2 regions of the Vibrio diabolicus genome follow, and region 1 is predicted to be linked to the other one. Evidence: predicted binding sites of a transcription regulator. Region 1 holds the regulator's gene; the other holds the start of a gene.
The links. The regulator CRP, encoded in region 1, controls carbon source genes, mostly activating them, when cyclic AMP is high. The targets are predictions, from matches to a motif close to TGTGANNNNNNTCACA.

Region 1 (7,427 bases):
CGAAAAGAATAAATCACTATTGAAATGGTTAATTAAATGTAAATACAATGCCGCAATAGCTTAAATGCAAAACATTATTTGCTGGCAAAGAGCGCCGGTTAAATTCGCTTATCTGCTACGCATGCGGTATCAAGAAGGAATGTGCAATGACAACGGAAATTAAAGTAGAGCGCGGTTTATTCGATGAGGTAATGGTACCTTGCTATAACCCGATGGAAATGATCCCTGTTAAAGGTGAAGGTTCACGTGTTTGGGATCAGGAAGGTAATGAATATATCGACTTTGCTGGTGGTATTGCAGTGAGCTGTCTTGGCCATTGTCATCCAGTAATGGTAAATGCATTAACAGAGCAAGCTAATAAGCTTTGGCACTTAAGTAACGTGATGACGAACGAACCAGCACTTCGTCTGGCGAAAAAGCTAACAGAAGTGAGCTTTGCTGAGCGCGTATTCTTTGCTAACTCTGGCGCAGAAGCGAACGAAGCGGCACTTAAGCTGGCACGTCGTTACGCTGCTGACGTACATGGTGCTGAGAAATCAGAAATCATCGCATTCAAACAAGGCTTCCACGGTCGTACGTTCTTCACCGTAACGGTTGGTGGTCAAGCGGCTTACTCTGACGGTTTTGGTCCTAAGCCTGGTGACGTTACCCACTTACCTTACAATGATATCGAAGCACTACAGGCACACATGTCTGATCGCACATGTGCGGTGATGATGGAGCCGCTACAAGGTGAAGGCGGTATCGTGCCACCAACGCCTGAGTTTGCTCAAGCAGTACGTGAGCTGTGTGACAAACACAACGCGCTACTGATCTTCGATGAAGTGCAAACCGGTAATGGTCGTACAGGTAACTTCTACGCTTACCAAGGTTTAGGTATTACACCTGATATTCTAAGCACCGCGAAATCACTTGGTGGCGGTTTCCCAATCGGTGCAATGCTGACTACTGCAAAATTAGCAGAGCACATGAAAGTCGGTACACACGGTTCAACATACGGCGGTAACCCACTCGCGTGTGCTGTAGCAGAAGCAGTTGTGAAAGAAGTTACTAAGCCTGAAGTGTTGGCTGGTGTGCTAGAACGCGAAGCGATGTTCCGCGAAGGTCTAGAGAAGATCAATGCTAAGTACAACATCTTCTCAGAAGTGCGCGGTCAAGGCCTATTGCTTGGCGCTGCACTAAATGAAGAATGGCAAGGCCGCGCACGTGATGTTCTCGTCGCTGCGGGCAAACAGGGTCTAATGGTATTGGTTGCGGGTGCCAATGTCGTACGTTTCACACCATCACTCGTTATCACACAACAAGAAATTGAAGAAGGCTTGGCGAAACTGGATAAAGCGATCGCGACTTTAGTTTAAGCGCGATATCAGTTTCAACGTCAACGCAGCCCCCCGTCAAGGATCTCTGATGGGGGAATTGTTCCTACAATATAGTTAGGATCTTCTTGCATCTGGAGGGAGTATTGATGCTAGTAGTTCGCCCTATCGCGATGTCGGATTATGACGCGCTGCACACTTGTGCGGTGGAGTCTGGTCACGGATTTACATCTCTACCGGTTAACGAAGAACTGTTAACCAATCGAATCAAACACTCAGAGTACAGCTTTGGTAAGCCAGATGTGGCAGAACCAGGTGATGAAGGCTACCTGATGGTCGGCTTTGACTCTGAAACGGGTGAGGTTGCGGGTACCACCGGAATCGAAGCATCTATCGGCTGGGATGTCCCATTTTACTCGTATCACATTAGTAAAGTGGTGCACTCGTCACCAAAGCTTGGCGTCAATAATGTCGTCAAACTGCTTACTTTTGGTAATAACTACACGGGTAACAGCGAAATTTGTACCTTGTTCTTGCGTGAGAAATTCCGCCAAGGTCTGAATGGTCGTCTAATGTCGAAGTGTCGTTTCCTCATGATGGCTGAGCACCCAGAGCGTTTCTCTGAAACGATCTTTGCGGAGATGCGTGGTGTTTCAGACGACGCAGGCAACTCGCCGTTCTGGCAATGGTTACAAGAGCATTTCTTCTCCATCGATTTCACGCTTGCGGATTACCTCACAGGTATCGGCAAGAAAGGCTTTATTGCTGACTTAATGCCGAAGCTGCCTATTTACATCAACCTGTTGAGTCCAGAAGCGCAAGCCGTGATTGGTCAAGTACATGACAATACTCGCCCAGCATTAAAGCTGCTTGAGCGTGAAGGCTTCACTAACCGTGGCTACGTGGATATTTTCGATGCGGGTCCAACCGTTGAATGTGACTTACGCAATATTGAATCGGTACGTCACTCGTTCCGTGCGCAAGTGAAAATTGCACAACATAGCAGTACGCAAGACTTCTTGATGTGCAACTCATCGTTCGAAAACTTCCGCGCAGCAGTCACCAAAGCGGCGTATGACCCTGAAACACAAAGCGTCATGATCGCACCAGACGTTGCGGATGCACTTTTGGTTGAGGAAGGGGATTTTGTTCGCCTTCTTCCGCAGTAACAGACGACAGAATTTAAGGATAGAAACAATGACACATTGGATTGCAGGTGAATGGGTACAAGGTCAGGGTGAAGCATTTACGTCTCTGTCGCCTTACAACCAAGAAGTGATCTGGCAAGGCAACGGTGCAACGGCAGAGCAGGTGAATCAAGCGGTATCTGCAGCGCGTGAAGCGTTTATTGACTGGAAAAAACGCCCATTTGCAGAGCGTGAAGCGATCGTGTTGGCTTTTGCTGAGAAAGTAAAAGAGAACAGCGAAAAAATCGCCGAAGTCATTGCCAAAGAAACTGGTAAGCCAATTTGGGAAACGCGCACTGAAGCAGCGGCAATGGCAGGTAAAATTGCCATCTCTATTCGTGCTTACCATGACCGCACCGGTGAAGCGAGCCGTGAAGCGGCGGGCAACCAAATTGTGTTACGTCATCGCCCACTGGGCGTGATGGCGGTATTTGGGCCATATAACTTCCCTGGTCACTTACCAAATGGTCACATTGTGCCTGCGTTACTAGCGGGTAACACTGTTGTGTTCAAGCCATCCGAGCAAACACCTTGGACTGGCGAGCTAGCTATGAAACTTTGGGAAGAAGCAGGTCTGCCGAAAGGCGTGATCAACCTTGTCCAAGGTGCGAAAGAAACCGGTATTGCGCTTGCTGATGCGAAAGGCATTGATGGCGTACTGTTCACGGGCAGCGCGAACACAGGGCATGTATTGCACCGTCAATTTGCGGGTCAACCTGGCAAGATGTTAGCACTAGAAATGGGTGGTAATAACCCGATGGTGATCTCTGATAAATACGGTGATTTGGATGCCACGGTGTACACCATCATCCAGTCAGCGTTTATCAGTGCTGGTCAACGTTGTACGTGTGCTCGTCGTTTGTACGTGCCATTGGGTGAGAAAGGTGATGCGCTCATCACGAAACTGGTTGAAGCGACGAAGAATATTCGCGTAGACCAACCATTTGCAGAGCCTGCGCCATTTATGGGGCCGCAAATTTCCGTTGCCGCAGCCAAGTTCATTCTCGATGCACAAGCGAACCTACAATCACTTGGTGGTGAAAGCTTGATTGAAGCTAAAGCAGGAGAGGCGGCGTTTGTTTCTCCCGGCATTATTGATGTAACGAACATTGCTGAGCTACCAGATGAAGAGTACTTCGGTCCACTTCTGCAAGTGGTGCGTTATGAAGGGCTAGAAAAAGCCGTAGAACTGGCGAATGACACGCGCTTTGGTCTCTCTGCTGGTTTAGTTTCAACTGACGACCAAGAATGGGAATACTTCGTTGACCATATTCGTGCTGGGATCGTGAACCGTAACCGCCAGCTCACAGGTGCAAGTGGTGATGCGCCATTTGGTGGTCCTGGTGCGTCAGGTAACCTACGTCCAAGCGCTTATTACGCAGCAGACTACTGTGCGTACCCGATGGCATCAATGGAAGGTCAAGAGACTATCTTGCCTGCAACATTAAGCCCAGGTGTGGCGCTATAAGTTTTAATAACAGAGTCGCAACCATGTATTGCGGCTCACTTTGCCGGCGAATCATTTAGGTATGGGTTGTAGTGATCGTTGGCAGAACACGGAAAGTGAGCAAAGACTCGGAAAAGCGTGTTGACTGACTGGCATTTACCGTCACAGGTTGATGGCTGCTCGTTCATTATTCTGGACAACTTTTCGTTGTGAACGAGCAGTCAACTTCCGCTTACCTTTTAACTCTACATCTCGTAACAAGGAGTCGTTATGACGCCCGATGTGTTATTTGAATCGCTATGGCAAGATTACATTCAACGTCTTTGCCCCTCTGCTGCGAAAGTACATCAGCTGCTTCAAGAAGATGAGCCTCTGATTAATGATCATATAGCTTTACGTACCTTCAATATTGCGCCTCTTGGTATCGAAACCTTAGCTAAACCATTTGTAGCCATTGGCTATCAGGCATGTGGTGACTACGTTTTCGAAAGTAAAAAGCTGGTTGCTAAACACTATGAGCACCCTGATCCGAAGCAACCTAAAGTCTTTATTAGTGAGCTAAAAGTTGAGGAGTGTTCACCTGAGCTGCAAGAGATTGTGAAAAAGCTGGTGGCACAAGTCGATGCAGGCAAGCTGAACGATAGCGCATTCTTACATGGTGGACGCTTGTGGGATTTAAGCTTTGCTGACTACCAAACGTTGGCTAAAGAAAGTGAGTATGCATCTTGGTTGGCTGCGCATGGTTACGGCGCAAACCACTTCACGGTGAGCGTTAACCAGCTCAATGAATACGAAGAAGTGAAGCAAGTAAACGATCACTTACGTACGGCCGGATTTACCATTAATGAAAACGGCGGGGAAGTGAAGGGCACTCCTGAGGTGCTGCTAGAACAATCATCGACCATGGCGGATAAAGTGGCGGTTCGCTTTAGCGAAGGCACTGAAATTATCCCTGGTGGCTTTTACGAGTTTGCTAAGCGCTACCCGATGGAAAACGGTGAGCTGTACCCAGGTTTTGTGGCGGCTTCAGCGGACAAAATCTTTGAAAGTACGAATGGCTAACTTTTAGGGTTAACCTTTCGGCTAACCAACTTGCTCATTAGTCTTTTGTTGCTCTGAGCTTAATGTGGTTACAAGACAAATAAAAAGCCACCAATGTCGCCATTGGTGGCTTTTATAATTTTGTTCGCGTCACTCTGGTTTGAGATTAACGAGTACCGTAAACCACGATAGTTTTACCGTGCGCAGAGATTAAGTTCTGCTCTTCTAACATTTTCAAGATACGACCTACTGTCTCACGAGAACAGCCAACGATTTGACCGATTTCTTGACGAGTGATCTTGATTTGCATGCCGTCTGGGTGAGTCATTGCGTCTGGTTGTTTTGCAAGGTTCAGAAGCGTCTGAGCGATACGACCAGTTACGTCTAGGAACGCCAGGTCACCCACTTTTTGGCTAGTTACTTGAAGACGACGAGCCATCTGCGCAGAAAGGCGCATTAGGATGTCTGGGTTTACTTGGATAAGCTGACGGAATTTCTTGAAAGAAATTTCAGCAACTTCACAAGGAGATTTAGCACGAACCCAAGCTGTGCGCTCTTGGTCTTCCTCGAATAGACCAAGTTCACCAATAAAGTCTCCTTGGTTTAGGTAAGAAAGGATCATCTCCTTACCTTCTTCGTCTTTGATAAGAACCGCAACAGAACCTTTAACGATATAGTACAAAGTTTCTGCCTTTTCGCCCGCGTGAATTAGCGTGCTCTTTGAAGGGTACTTATGAATATGACAGTGTGAAAGAAACCACTCTAATGTTGGGTCGGTTTGAGGTTTACCTAGAACCATAATATCTCACTTCCTCTGCAGGGTACGCTTGCGCTATCCATATTTTAGCTAAGCCTGAATTAGGCCTACTAGAATAAGAGCACTTTTTATATGCTGCAAGCTCTCTTGTGTTTCGGTAAGAAATAGTATCCTTTTTCGAAAACGATTTCTTGATTTTAATCGTGCCATGATTGAGATTTTGTAAGCAAAACTGTGCACATGATCACGGTATGAAAAGTAAACATCTTCGCAGGCAGGTTTTTAGCCAATTTTCCCTGTTTCGATGAGCTGTTGTAGGATAGGCCGAACTATGAGCTCCATTGCAAAGCTCATCTTACCGCCTGGCACGACAATCGTGTTGTGGCGTGACATGAATGAGCCATCAATCATAGCCAGGAGATATGGGAAGTCGACTTTCTTTATCCCACGCAAGCGAATTACGACAAAGCTCTCATCCAGGCTTGGGATACCCTTCGCATTAAGGGGGTTGGAGGTATCGACCGTTGGGACGCGCTGAAAGTTAATATGAGTGCGAGAAAATTGCGGAGTGATGTAGTTAAGATAATCGTCCATCGAGCGCACGATAGAATCCATTACTGCTTCTCGTGAATGACCGCGGTCACGAGTATCACGCACAAACTTTTGGATCCACTCTAAGTTTACGATTGGTACCATACCAATCAAGAAATCCACATGCTGCGCAACATTAACATCGCCATCCACAACACCGCCGTGCAAGCCTTCATAGAAGAGAACGTCACTGTTCTCCGGTAAGTCCTGCCACGGTGTGAAGGTTCCAGGCATTTGATTATAAGGTACGGCCTCGTCAAAGGTGTGTAGGTAGCGACGTACGCTGCCTGCGCCATCGTGACCATATTTACGGAAAAACTCTTCCAATCCTGGAAAGTCATTAGCTTGAGGGCCAAAGTAGCTAATGTGTCGACCTTGCTCGCGCGCTTTACGGATTTCTATATCCATTTCAGGGCGAGTAAAGCGATGGAAGCTGTCGCCTTCAACCCATGCGGGTTTAACGTTCATCATATTGAACATCTTACGGAAGGCTTCAGATGTAGTGGTCGTGCCGGCACCGGATGAACCAGTAACCGCAATAATTGGGTGTTTAGCTGACATGACAAACCTTGTCGAAAATTACTTACCTGTAATGTGCAGTAGGCTGCTACTGCACGGTCGATAACCCACTATAGCACGTAACAATGCCTTGTCATTGAGTGGGGTACGGTAAAATGTGAAGGGTCTAAAATTTTGTTTTTACCTGAATATCGACGGTTTCGTGCAGTTCAGAGAACACGATAACCGCTTCGCCTTTTTCTAATTGAGTTTTTACTTGATCCACTTTGTCTTGCAAAGAAATCTCGACGGTTCCGTAATCCGTGCCTTCACGTAAGACGAATTCACGAATTAAGTTTTCCAATGTTTCTGGCGCAATGTCTTGCCATGGAATGATCATAAATACCTCGAACTTTTATGATGAGCGGCTAGTTTACTGCTTTCGCTGCTTGGATACAGCAGAAAGGTAATCTGCAGCAATACTTTCGTAATACGCTGGCAGCGCTTCTTCCAACCAAAATTTCGGCTTGAGCGCTGAACCTGTAAGGAAACCAACATGCCCACCGTGCTCAAAGAGACGGTAATCAATA
Region 2 (7,427 bases), 270 kb from region 1:
ATCAAGCGACGTACCGCCTCTCGGCTTTCTGATAGTAGATGAGTTTCACTGGCAATTGCTAACGGTTCAATGATGCTGTTACCAGTGGTGATAACTTGTTTCTCAAGGTCTTGGTAGCGATTAAATGAGAAAAAACCGCTCAGTAATAAACCAATGATGAGAGTGGGAGCGAGAGTCAGTGTAATTACACGTGCTCGTAAGCCATATCTGGTCATGTTATCTAATTACATCGGAGTCTGGATATGGGAAAATAACGCATTATTTCTCAAGCGCATGATAAGGCGTTGAGCAAAGAAGTGACGTCACCTAATAAACGGTAAGCATAATCAAGTCACTCGAATCACACAACGGCTGCAATCAAGAATAGTGAAGCCGAAGAGCAATTAGACATAAATCAGGCATAGAGAATGGCACGCATCTTTCAACCGAAAAAGAAAACCCAACTCAATACTCGTCATCAAGCGGTGCAAGTGGAGCGTTTAGATCACCACGGCGCAGGTATTGCTTACCTAAAGAAAAAACCGCTGTTTATTGATGGCGCATTGCCGGGAGAAGAAGTCGTCACGCAGTTAGTGGAAGAAAAAAGTAAATTTGCTCGCGGTAAACTGATTAAGATTCTTAAGCCGAGTGACACTCGCGTGGAGCCATTTTGCCCACATTATAATGAGTGCGGTGGCTGTGATTTGCAGCATCTAGATTATGACCAACAATTGACGTACAAACAGCAAACACTGCGTCAGCTGATGCGAAAATTTTCAGGCAATGATATCGAGCTTGATGCGCCATTATTAGGGGATTCACTGGCCTATCGTCGTCGTGCGCGAGTGAGCTTATTTGTCGATAAAAAAACACGTCAGCTACATTTTGGTTTCCGTAAAAAGCAGAGTAAGCAAATCGCGCAAGTGACCGACTGCCCAGTGCTGGCGCCGGAATTGAACGTTCTGCTTCCAGAGATTTATTCAGCACTAAAAGCGTTTAAAAAGCCGGAGCAATTGGGCCATGTAGAGCTGGTACTTGGTGATAATGGGCCGTGTATTACGTTGCGTCACTTGAGTGCTCTGACAGCGAGTGAAACTCAATCTCTAACGGAGCTAGCAAAACGTCGTAATGCATCGCTGTACCTAATGCCAGCAACAGATCAGCTAAACCTTGTTGAAGGCGATATGCCTTTCTATCAAGAAGTTGGCGTGAAAATTCCTTTTGCGCCAAATAATTTTATTCAAGTGAACCAAGCCGTAAACAAAAAAATGGTCAAGCAAGCGGTTGAGTGGTTAGACCCGCAAAAGAGTGACCGAGTGTTAGATTTGTTCTGCGGCGTAGGCAACTTCAGTTTACCGATTGCGAAGTTAGCTAAGCACGTAGTTGGGGTCGAGGGTGTTGCAGAGATGGTCGAAAAAGCTACAAATAATGCATCCTTGAACCAAATCAATAATGCGCAATTTTATCACGCTAACCTTGAGCAAGATTTTGAAGGGCAGGTCTGGGCGGCAGAACGGTTTGATAAAGTGCTGTTAGACCCAGCACGCGCGGGGGCAAGTGGGATCATCGATCAAGTTTCTGAGCTTGGCGCACAGCGTGTAGTTTATGTTTCTTGTAATCCTGCTACCCTTGCTAGGGACAGCCAAAGCTTGATGGAGCAAGGCTATAAATTAACTAAATTAGGTATGCTGGACATGTTCCCTCATACCAGTCATCTAGAATCGATGGCATTGTTTGAAAAGTCCTAACTTTAGGACTTTGGCCCCTTATTTGTGGTGGGTGGTCATAAAGCCAGCGTTTACGCGCAGGTAAAAGAACTAACCTGGACGGTGTTAGTCAAACCACACGAATATAATAATTAGGATGATGAGATGGTTGCGGTAAGAAGCGCGCATTTAAACCAAGATGAACAGTTTGAACTCGAAAACTGGGTGGCTAGCCTAGGACAAGAGAAAAACACAGCCTCACGCTTAATCGAAGTATATCGAGATTGCCAGACGGTATTAGCCGATAACGAGCAAGCGGAACTGTTGTTGTGGCGTGGACGAGAAATGATCGAAATTTTGATCACCTTGTCTATGGATCAGGCCACCTTAGTGGCTGCACAACTGTTTCCTTTGGTTTCAAGTGGTGCTTTTAACAGAGAAATTCTGGAAGAGAAATACAGCAAAGAAATCATAAAATTAATCGATGGCGTTGAAGAAATGGCGGCTATTGGCCAACTCAATGTCAACATGGAAGGGAGTGCGGCGTCATCTCAGGTAGATAACGTACGCCGCATGCTGCTTGCCATGGTGGATGACTTCCGCTGCGTGGTTATCAAGCTTGCGGAGCGAATTTGTAACCTTATTGAAGTTAAAAAAGCGCCTGATGAAGTTCGACGTGCGGCGGCAAAAGAGTGTGCCAACATCTATGCGCCGCTAGCAAACCGATTAGGCATCGGTCAGCTGAAATGGGAAATTGAAGATTACGCTTTCCGCTACCAACAGCCGGAAACTTACAAACAAATTGCCAAGCAGCTTTCTGAGCGACGCATCGTTCGTGAACAGTACATCAAAGACTTTGTTGAAGACCTCACGCACGAAATGGAAGTGTCAGGTATTAACGCCGAAGTGAGTGGTCGACCTAAGCACATCTACAGCATTTGGCGAAAAATGCAGAAGAAGAGTTTGGCATTCGATGAGCTGTTTGATGTTCGAGCAGTACGTATCATCGCAGACAAACTGCAAGACTGTTACGCGGCTTTGGGTGTAGTTCACACCAAATACAAGCACCTACCGAGCGAGTTTGATGACTACGTTGCTAACCCTAAACCAAACGGTTATCAATCGATCCACACCGTAATTCTAGGGCCAGAAGGCAAAACCATCGAGATCCAGATTCGTACCAAGCAAATGCATGAAGAGTCGGAGCTGGGTGTTGCCGCGCACTGGAAATATAAAGAAGGGGCAAGCAGCCGAAGCGGTTATGATGAGAAGATCACGTGGCTGCGTAAGCTACTGGATTGGCAAGAAGAAATGTCAGATTCTGGCGAAATGCTTGATGAGCTACGTAGCCAAGTCTTTGATGACCGTGTTTATGCCTTTACACCACGTGGTGATGTTGTCGATTTGCCAATGGGGGCAACGCCGCTAGATTTTGCCTATCACATTCACTCCGAAGTGGGACACCGTTGTATCGGTGCCAAAGTCGGAGGTCGTATTGTGCCGTTCACGCATAAATTACATATGGGTGACCAAGTCGAGATTATCACTCAGAAAGAACCTAACCCATCACGTGACTGGTTAAACCCATCATTAGGCTTCGTTCATTCTGGTCGTGCGCGTGCCAAAATTAACGCCTGGTTCCGAAAACAAAGCCGTGAGAAGAACCTTGAAGCGGGTCGTGAAATCCTTGAGCATGAGTTAGCCAAAATTGGCGCAACGTTAAAAGATGCAGAGCATTACGCCCTCAAGCGGTTTAATGTCAAAACACCAGATGAATTGTATGTTGGGGTAGGTAGCGGTGATTTGCGTATCAACCAAATCATTAACCATATTAACGCGTTAGTTAACAAGCCAACGGCAGAGGAAGAAGACCAGCAAGCACTGGAAAAACTGCAAGAAGCTGAGCACAAATCACCCGCGCAAAGCCGACCGAAAAAAGACGCAGTTGTAGTAGAAGGCGTCGATAACCTAATGACACACCTAGCACGTTGCTGTCAGCCAATTCCAGGTGACGATATCTGTGGTTACATAACGCAAGGTCGTGGGATTTCAGTACACCGTAGTGACTGTGAACAGCTAGAAGAACTGCGCCATCACGCGCCAGAGCGTATCATCGATACTGTCTGGGGCAGCGGCTTCGTCGGGTCATACATCCTCACCGTCCGTGTTGAAGCGATGGAGCGAGGTGGTCTACTCAAAGACATTACGACACTGTTCGCCAACGAAAAGATCAAAGTGACCAGTATGAAGAACCGAGTCGATTACAGACGTCAACTCGCCATCATGGACTTTGATCTAGAAGTCACCAATATTGAGGTGCTTTCTCGTGTTTCTAAACGTGTTGAGCAGATTAAGGATGTGATGACGGTGAAACGCCTTGGCTAAAATTCTCGTCATACTTGAAGCTGATAGCGTTGTTGACTGCGCTCACTCGCTCCATCACATAGACGAGCTATGCTCAGGAGTCTCGCTCGCTTGCCGCCTAGCTACAGCTTCAATTATTTAGAGAATTGATCAACGTATAACAAAGGTGAGTGGTTTTGGCCGCTCACCTTTTTCTTTAGTAGAAAGGTTTAAAGGAACAAAAAATGAGTCATCCAATTGAACAATTAGAACAAATCATGGCGAAGTTGCGTGACCCAGAAAACGGTTGCCCTTGGGACTTAAAACAAACCTTTGACACCATCGTTCCGCACACCATCGAAGAAACTTACGAAGTGGTGGACGCGATTCAAAACCGTGATTGGCCGAACTTACAAGAAGAGTTGGGTGATTTGTTGTTCCAGGTGATTTTTTACAGTCAATTAGCGAAAGAGCAAGAGCTGTTCGACTTTTCGGATGTTGTCGAAACTGTGAATGAAAAACTGACTCGCCGTCATCCGCATGTTTTTTCAGATGTTGAGTTTGAATCGGACGAGGAAATCAACGCCAACTGGGAAGCCGAAAAAGCAAAAGAAAAAGCGCAGGTAGGCAAAGCGGAAGAAAGTATCCTAGACTCAATACCAAACTCTTTGCCAGCACTTTCTCGTGCTACAAAGATACAGAAAAAATGTGCGAAATATGGATTTGACTGGGACTCTCTTGGCCCGGTCGTCGATAAGGTGCGAGAAGAAATTGATGAAGTCATGGAAGAAGCATTACAAGTTCAGCCTGATGAAGAAAAAGTGGAGTTGGAACTCGGCGATTTGCTATTTGCGACCGTCAATTTGGCACGCCATCTTGATAAAAATCCAGAAGTCGCACTAGGGAAAGCAAACTTAAAGTTTGCGAGACGTTTTAAGCAAGTTGAAGGAAAGGTCCAGCAGTCAGGCAAAGCGCTTACAGATTGTTCTTTATCAGAGCTCGACGATTTCTGGGATGAAGTAAAGCGAGAAGAGTCTAGATAGGGGAAAATAAGCGGAATATACAATATGAGGCCAGTTTGCCTCTTAACACGAAAACGGACTTTGGTTTGTCTTTGCTCACTTTGATTTGAAGCAAAAAATAAAAAATTACGGTGTGATAGATTTCACGTTGTGGCGGTAAGGAGCTTCTGGTATATTTATCTCCCGTCCAGAAGCACTCCATTTCCCTCATTCAACCAATTTCAGGTTAAACATGACGACAAATTACATTTTTGTTACTGGCGGGGTTGTATCCTCTCTAGGTAAAGGTATTGCAGCAGCATCTCTTGCGGCTATTCTAGAAGCTCGTGGTCTTAAAGTGACTATGATGAAGCTTGACCCTTACATCAACGTTGACCCGGGCACAATGAGCCCTACTCAGCACGGTGAAGTGTTCGTTACAGAAGATGGCGCAGAGACTGACCTTGACCTTGGTCACTACGAGCGTTTCATCCGTACCAAGATGACCAAGCGTAACAACTTCACTGCAGGTCGTGTTTATGCCGACGTACTTCGTAAAGAACGTCGTGGTGACTACCTAGGCGCAACTATTCAAGTTATCCCTCACATCACTAACGCGATCAAAGACCGTGTAATTGCTGGCTCTGAAGGCCATGATGTGGCTATCGTTGAAGTTGGCGGTACCGTTGGTGATATCGAATCACTACCATTTATGGAAGCGATTCGTCAGCTAGCCGTTGAACTAGGCCGTGAGCGCGCAATGTTCATGCACCTAACACTTGTTCCTTACCTAGCGGCAGCGGGCGAAGTGAAAACTAAGCCAACTCAACACTCTGTAAAAGAACTTCTATCTATCGGTATTCAGCCAGATATCCTAGTTTGCCGTAGCGACCGCGTTATTCCAGCGAATGAACGTAAGAAAATCGCACTATTCTGTAATGTTCCAGAAAAAGCAGTAATTTCAATGAAGGACGTAGATTCTATCTACAAGATTCCTCAATTGATCAAGTCTCAAGGTCTAGATGATCTTGTGTGTGCTCGCTTTGGCATCACAGCTCCTGAAGCTGACCTTTCTGAGTGGGAACAGGTTATTTACGAAGAAGCAAATCCTACTGGTGAAGTAACCATCGGTATGGTTGGTAAATACACTGAATTGCCAGATGCATACAAGTCTGTGAACGAAGCGCTTAAACACGCTGGCTTGAAAAACCGTCTAAGTGTCACAATTAAATATGTAGACTCACAAGATATCGAAACAAAAGGTGTTGAGCTGCTAGAAGGCTTAGATGCGATCCTAGTACCAGGTGGCTTCGGCGATCGTGGTATTGAAGGCAAGATCCGTGCAGCTCAATACGCACGTGAAAACAATGTGCCTTACCTAGGTATTTGTTTGGGTATGCAAGTTGCACTAATTGAATACGCGCGTAACGTTGCGGGTATGGAAGGTGCACATTCAACAGAATTTAACAAAGAGACTAAGTACCCTGTGGTAGGTTTGATCACAGAGTGGGTAGACGAGTCAGGTAACGTAGAAGAGCGTACTGAAAAGTCTGACCTAGGTGGTACGATGCGTCTTGGTTCACAGCTATGTCACCTAGAGAAAGGGACGAAAGCTCGTGAACTGTACGGTAGCGCGACGATCCATGAACGTCACCGTCACCGTTACGAAGTGAATAATGTGCTTCGTCCGCAAATCGAAAAAGCAGGTCTGAAAGTTTCTGGCCTATCAGCGGACAAGAAGTTAGTGGAAATGATTGAGAACCCAGCTCACCCATGGTTTGTAGCGGCTCAGTTCCACCCAGAATTCACATCGACTCCTCGCGATGGCCACCCATTGTTTGCAGGTTTCGTTAAGGCTGCGGGCCAAAACGCACGCGGCGAATTCGAGAAGTAAAAGGATACGGGCGGCGGCGAAGGTTGTGCTGCTGCCCTTTAAAATTGACATTTATATTTGAAACGAGAGGAAACATTAATGTCTAAGATCGTTAAAGTTCTAGGTCGTGAAATCATCGACTCACGTGGTAACCCAACTGTAGAAGCTGAAGTACACCTAGAAGGCGGTTTCGTAGGTATGGCGGCAGCTCCATCTGGCGCATCTACTGGTTCTCGCGAAGCTCTTGAGCTACGTGACGGTGACAAAGCACGTTTCCTAGGTAAAGGTGTTCTTAAAGCAGTTGAAGCTGTAAACGGCCCAATCGCTGAAGCTCTAGTTGGCAAAGACGCTAAAGACCAAGCTGCAATCGACGCAGTAATGATCGAACTAGACGGCACTGAAAACAAATCTAAATTCGGTGCTAACGCTATCCTAGCTGTTTCTCTAGCAAACGCTAAAGCTGCTGCTGCAGCTAAAGGCATGCCTCTATACGAGCACATCGCTGAACTAAACGGTACAGCTGGT

Region 2: the regulator CRP is predicted to act here: its motif matches at 5,183-5,198, upstream of FR741_RS02885 (CTP synthase).

The regions. Positions count from the first base shown of each region.
Region 1 covers NZ_CP042451.1:312,711-320,137, forward strand. Annotated here, with positions in the region: gene FR741_RS01525 (aspartate aminotransferase family protein) at 147-1,358, shown strand; gene astA (arginine N-succinyltransferase) at 1,466-2,485, shown strand; gene astD (succinylglutamate-semialdehyde dehydrogenase) at 2,514-3,971, shown strand; gene FR741_RS01540 (DUF1338 domain-containing protein) at 4,221-5,012, shown strand; gene crp (cAMP-activated global transcriptional regulator CRP) at 5,158-5,790, opposite strand; gene FR741_RS01550 (phosphoribulokinase) at 6,031-6,900, opposite strand; gene FR741_RS01555 (YheU family protein) at 7,025-7,237, opposite strand; gene FR741_RS01560 (hydrolase) at 7,271-7,427, opposite strand, start outside.
Region 2 covers NZ_CP042451.1:584,502-591,928, forward strand. Annotated here, with positions in the region: gene barA (two-component sensor histidine kinase BarA) at 1-215, opposite strand, end outside; gene rlmD (23S rRNA (uracil(1939)-C(5))-methyltransferase RlmD) at 408-1,727, shown strand; gene relA (GTP diphosphokinase) at 1,851-4,070, shown strand; gene mazG (nucleoside triphosphate pyrophosphohydrolase) at 4,274-5,071, shown strand; gene FR741_RS02885 (CTP synthase) at 5,283-6,923, shown strand; gene eno (phosphopyruvate hydratase) at 7,002-7,427, shown strand, end outside.